DNA from 2 places in the Chryseobacterium sp. UF-81 genome. Region 1 is predicted to be linked to the other one. Evidence: riboswitches for the same ligand, from Rfam matches in the RefSeq annotation. Region 1 holds a riboswitch; the other holds the start of a gene.
The links. A riboswitch is a leader RNA that binds a small molecule or an ion and turns the genes downstream of it on or off. The one in region 1 is predicted to bind S-adenosylmethionine.
Positions count from the first base shown of each region.

Region 2: linked by a shared signal. The riboswitch ahead of AC4IFE_RS04780 (alpha/beta fold hydrolase) and the one ahead of AC4IFE_RS06835 (TonB-dependent receptor plug domain-containing protein) in region 1 are both predicted to bind S-adenosylmethionine.

Region 1 is NZ_JBSIBX010000003.1:302,923-306,135, reverse strand. It holds gene AC4IFE_RS06835 (TonB-dependent receptor plug domain-containing protein) at 1-1,803, opposite strand, end outside; SAM-I-IV-variant riboswitch at 2,093-2,191, opposite strand; gene AC4IFE_RS06830 (outer membrane beta-barrel protein) at 2,315-3,213, shown strand, end outside.
Region 2 is NZ_JBSIBX010000002.1:370,488-373,700, reverse strand. It holds gene AC4IFE_RS04785 (ACT domain-containing protein) at 1-222, opposite strand, end outside; gene AC4IFE_RS04780 (alpha/beta fold hydrolase) at 224-1,162, opposite strand; SAM riboswitch class I at 1,221-1,327, opposite strand; gene AC4IFE_RS04775 (MGH1-like glycoside hydrolase domain-containing protein) at 1,515-3,213, shown strand, end outside.

The sequences.
Region 1 (3,213 bases):
TCCTCTCCAGTTGAAATTCTTAGCCAGTTTTACATTGGTCGCCAATTTATAATTGAACGTGGAACCGAAGTCTGAATAATTTTCAAAACGGACAGCACCTTCCAATAGCCACCAATCCGTTGGTTCAATTTCAACATCGGCGTATGCTGCTACACTGTTTCGGCTTCCTGAAATGGCATTATCCGGGCTGAATCCCGGAAAAACCTGGGAACCGGCAGGTCTTGTAACTCCAAAAAAATCGGTTACCTTTTCATTATCCGGGGTAGCAGCAATCACTACACGTCCATATATATCATAGGAAACATAAGAATTTTCATTTCCTGCATTCACTTTATAATTTTCATAGCGATACTCTCCTCCGAAGGCTACATTTAAGCCGTGAAGGACATCATATTTTTTGGAAAAATCCAGATTCAGGGTATTTTGTAAGAATTCTGATCCTCCTGCCTCAAAAGTTCTTGGTGATCTGTCTCCAAGAGAGGCATTAAATGTATTAACTACACCGAAATTAAAAGCATTTTTACCGAAAGTATTACTCAGATCTACATTCCAGCCATTCCATTTTCCTTTGATCCCTCCGGCTAAAGAATAGTCATTGACACTTGCTTCAATCTGTGGCAGATATCCATTCGGGGTAACGGCATTTATATTTCTTTCGGTGTTCGGCAGACGATAAAATCCGCCGGCATTTCCTAAACGGTAGCTGTACCCACCAAAGGAATACACTTTCCAGTCTTCACTGACCGGAATTTCAGAATTGAAAAAGAGCTGTGCCGACTGTAGTTTAGACTGTCCCGCTCTCAGACTGAAATCTTTTCTTTCCAGACCTCTGTAACTCAGTTCCTGATCGGTAAAATCTTTCCCTAGCAGTCCTTGTAATGCTGCAATGCTGTTGGCTCCCGATATCTGATTTTTAAAATCCTGTGAAAAGTAATCAACCTGTGCTGCATATTGCTTAACCGTATTGATGATCTGCTGAGTGTTGGAAGTATTGGTAATGTTTTTATATAATCCATCGATATTCACTCCGTTCTGCAATGCCCTGTAATTAATTGCATTATAGGCATTAAAAATATTCCCCTGACGTACGCCCGCTCTTGAATACGGATCACGATACTGTACGGAACCTGTTACATTAATAAATCCTTTTTCACCAATTTTTGCTCCGTAGTTCAGATCCGCTGAGATGGTCTGCCCATCTATTCCTCCGGAAAAATTATTGGCAACGGGTGAAGCATATCCTCCCAGGAAAACCTGTCCCGATAATCCCAACCGTCTTTTAAGCCCTAAATTCACGACTCCCGCAATGGCATCAGAACCGTATTGAGCAGAAGCCCCGTCTCTCAGCACTTCAATCTTATCCAGGGCAAAAGCAGGAATAGCATTAAGGTCTGTTCCCACAGAACCTCTTCCCGGTGTTAGCGTAACATTGATAAGAGAAGATTGGTATCTTCTTTTTCCGTTAAGCAAAACCAAAACCTGATCAGGGCCAAGTCCTCTGAGGAGAGCAGGGTCTACGAAATCTGTTCCATCATTTACAGTATGGGAAGTGGAAGAAAATGAAGGCACCACATAGTTGAGAGCCTGGCTTATATTGTTAACAGGACTCTGTCTTAAGATCTTTGAGATATTGATGATGTCTACCGGTACCGGGGTTTCTGTAAGGGATCTTCCGGATCCTCTTGATCCCAGGATCACTACATCATCGATCTTTTTGGATGATGCAGAATCCGTCTGTCCGAAGTAAAATGCTGAAATAAGAGCAGCTGAAGCCGTGATTATTTTTTTATCGAAATTACGCATGTGTTTTCTATATTTTTTATTACTGATTGTGGGTTAATTTTTGGCAATAGAATTCCTGCAACCTTTATTTTAAGGTTACGGTCAAAAGCCTGAATGATTGAATTATTTTTTAAAGAAGTCTAGAAACAACAACACATGCACATGTGAGAATGGCATGAAAACAGGTCAGAATAATGAAGGGATACTTCATGATCTGAGAAACGAAAATTTAAATTGGTCTTGTGGTTTCCCTTGTCTTTAAACATTGATTTTATTTTTAAAACAAAAATGTCAAGATGGGAGAAAATAGAGAATAAACATTTTTTCCGGGCATACCGGCTTATCTATTTCAGCACCTTGCTTGTTTTTGCAGGTTGCTATCCCATCTATGAGATTCTTGATAATTACGTGGCAAAGATATAATTATTTCGGAAATAAAAAAATAATTGCCCAAAAATTTAACTTTTCGGAAATTTCACCGTAACAAATTGCTCTTTTTTACGTCTAACTGAACAGTAGTAAAAAAAGCATTATGAGAAAAACTATACTTACGCTATCTCTGTTAGGGTCTGTTTTTGTCTTTTCACAGGAGAAGAACAGCAACAGTACAGAGAAAGAAAAGCAAATTGAAGGCGTAGTTATCACCAAAACTAAAAAAGCCGTTGAACAGAAAGCAGACCGTACTATTTTTGATTTTTCTGAACAGCCGCAGCTGAATAACGGGAATGTGCTGGAAGGTATCAAAAAACTTCCGGGATTGGTTTCTACCGATATCGCAGGAATGATGTACCAGGGAAAAATCCTGGATGTTTACCTGAACGGAAGGCCTTTAAATATCACTTCAAATGAACTGAATTCTTTTCTTGAAGGGATGCCTGCCAACTCGGTAGACAGAATAGAAGTGATCACCCAGCCGGGAGCAGAGTACCCGGCTACCTCAGGAGGTGCCATCATGAATATCATTACAAATAAGAATGCCAATAAGTATTTAACAGCAACCTATTCTGGAAATTACTCGTTTACCAATTACGATAAATTCAGAAGCAGAACCACTAATTCTTTAAATCTGAATGCAAGAAATAAACTTTTCGGATGGCAGCTGAATGTAGGCCAGAATTACCGTGAAAGTATGTTAAATGGCGATCAGGATGTACTTCTGCATAACAATACAGACAGAATAGGACGCGGATATTTTGCAAAATCAGGATTGACTTTTGATCTTGGACAGGACAGATTATTGCTGAACTACGATATTTACCACAACAATAATGACAACTATACTGCCAGTAGAGGACTTGCCGATATTCCCATAAGCTTTGATCCTGTCAAATACAGAGAAGCTGATTATGAAGCATCCGATGTCGCTCATACCAATAACCTGAGGCAGGAAGCTGTTGTAACGTATCAGAAGCGTTTCAGCGACAAGTCTCA
Region 2 (3,213 bases), on a different contig from region 1:
GTCGATCAGGCAGGTAACTGCTTTTTCTGCATCGGCTTCATTGACCAGAATGGATATTCCGTTTTCAATGGCCTGTTGGGAGATCACTCCTACACTGATGCGCGCCAAAGTAAGCGCCTTAAAAATTCTTCCGTCGATCCCGATTTCACCCAGGAAATCTTCTCCTTCAAACTTGATGATTGATCTGTTTCTTAAAAACTTTATTTCGTTGGCATTTCTCATTCTACAAAATATTTTTTATGATAGTATTTAATTGTTCGTATTCCATTAGGAAGGCATCATGCCCGTGAATTGACTGTATTTCATGATAGAAAACCTCTTTGTTTTTCTCTTTCAGCTGTTCAAAGCACATTCGGATTTCCGAAGCAGGGAAAAATAAATCTGTGTCCACTGCGATAAGGTGCATTCGGGCACCGATTTTTTCCAACTTTTCTTCTTCGGCATTAATATTCATCAGCAGATGGTTCATGAGCTTATATGATTTTAAACTAAATCTTTCGTTCAATGAATTTCCGTGATAAACCAGCCAGTCTTCTGACTTTAACCGCTGTTTTTTATAGTCGTATCTGTTTTGAAATCTGTCATTTAAGGATTGAGGGGTTCTGTAACACAGCATCGCATGGATTCTTGCTTTCTGCAGGGGTTCATCATTTCCATTCAGCAGAAATTTCTGAACCAGGCACTGCGCGTGAAGCCAGTCGTGGGTTTTAAAATCACAGGCAATGGGAATAAAAATCTCTGCCAACTGTGGTTGTTTGGCAAGCATTTCCCACGCAATCCCTCCTCCGAGAGAACCTCCGATAATGGCGTATAATTTTTTGATGTGTAAAGCTTCGAGGCCTTTCAGAAATATTTCAGCAATATCTGATGGCGTGAAGTCTTCGTATTCGTCAATTAAAAAATGATCATATCCGTTTCCGGGAATATTGAAACACAGAACTGTATATTGAGTCGTATCAATAACCTCATTTTCACCGATCAGCTTTTTCCACCATCCTTTTTCTCCGGAAACATTTGAATTTCCGGTTAAGGCATGATTTACCAATATAACAGGTGCTGTAAACAGGTCTTTCCCGAAGACCTGATAAGTCAACGGGATATTGTATTCCTTTTGGGAATGGGTACGATACGAAAGATTAATATAGTTTAGTTCTGTTTTCAATTCTATTATTTTAATACAATTGAAAATGCCACAGGAAATGGCTGAAAAGAACTTCAGTAAGTTATCTGTCCAAAATAAATTGGTAGAACGTAGCACCTTCTCTGCTTGCACAAAGGGTTGCTAAGGTTTCATAGGGTCTAATCCCTCAACCTTTCTTGATAACATTTTCAATATTTGAATGAACGCTCTGCAAAGATAAGTCTTTTCTTTTAAAATTAAAAAGAAAAAATATTTAATATTTAAAAACACTGTAATAATAAGCGTTTCAGGGCTATGTTAATAATTCTTCAGGTGAGAGGAATTGGAATTATTTTTCAAAAAAACTAACTTCGTATTGAAAAAGTGATGAAATATGACTGTTGAGAAAGAAAGATTACAAGATTCTAAATGGAAAAACTGGGGTCCATACGTCAGTAACCGGCAATGGGGAAATGTACGTGAAGACTACAGCCCGAACGGAAATGCCTGGCATTACGCCAACCATAATAATGCAGAAAGTTATGCCTACCGATGGGGGGAAGAAGGGATCGCCGGGATTTCTGATGTAAAGCAGATTTTCTGTTTTGCCTTTTCCTTCTGGAATAAAAAAGATAAAATCGTAAAAGAACGTTTTTTTGGCTTAAGCAATCCTCAGGGTAACCACGGAGAGGATATCAAAGAAATTTTTTACTACTTAGATAATACACCTACCCACAGCTATATGAAAATGGTGTATAAATATCCTATCAATCCGTTTCCTTATGATGATCTTGTTGCCGAAAACGGAAGACGAAGCAAAAAGGAACCTGAATATGAACTATTTGATACCGGAATTTTTAATAATGATGAATATTTTGATATTTTCATTGAATACTGTAAAGCAGACCACAATGATATTCTTGCAAGGGTAACCATCCATAACCGGAGCCTGCAGGATGCTCCCATCGTTATAGCTCCTACTGCATGGTTCCGAAATAACTGGAAATGGGGCTATAATACTTATAAAGCCCAGATGAATGCGTCATATGACGGATGCATTGATATTAATCATGACAGCATTTCGATTAAAAAGCTTTATTCAAGAAATCTGGCTGCTAAAAGTGCTTTCTGCGAAAATGAAACAAATACTCCGAAATTATACGGAGCACCTTATCCTGGAAACACCTATTTTAAAGACGGAATAAATGATCATATCATCTATGGAAGCAATACGGTAAATCCGGAAAAGAGAGGCACCAAAGCCTCCTTCATTATCGATGAAATGATTGGGGCCGGACAATCCAAAACTTTTGATTTCAGGTTGTGCCCTGATGAAACGGATGAACCCTTTGATAAGTTTGACGAAATTTTCAGTACAAGAATTGCCGAAGCAGATGAGTTTTACAATGACATCCAGAGTGAAACAACTAATGAAGACGAAAGGAATGTCCAGCGTCAGGCTTTTGCAGGACTTCTCTGGAATAAACAGTTCTATCATTATAATGTAGGGAAATGGCTGAAAGGTGACCCTAATCATAAGGCTCCCAGAAATTTTAATGAGTATGTAAGAAATACAGAATGGAATCATCTTCACAATAAGGATATCATTTCCATGCCTGATAAATGGGAATATCCATGGTATGCAACGTGGGACCTGGCATTTCACTGCGTTCCTTTTTCTATTATTGACGGTGAATTTGCAAAAGGGCAGCTTCTGCTTTTGACAAAGGAATGGTATATGCATCCGAATGGCCAGCTTCCTGCCTATGAATGGAACCTGAGCGACGTAAATCCACCGGTACACGCATGGTCCTGTTTCCGGGTTTTCAAAATTGATGAAAAGCAAAACGGTAAACCTGATCTTTTATTTCTCGAAAAAGTTTTCCAGAAACTGCTCCTGAACTTTACATGGTGGGTCAACCGAAAGGATAAAAGCGGTAACAATATTTTTGGAGGAGGTTTCCTTGGTCTGGACAATATTGGTGCTTTTGACCGTAATATGGAACTGAAAGACGGACAACACCTTGAACAGGCCGACGGAACAAGCTGGATGGCGATGTACGCTCTTAATATGATGCGGATTGCTATGGAAC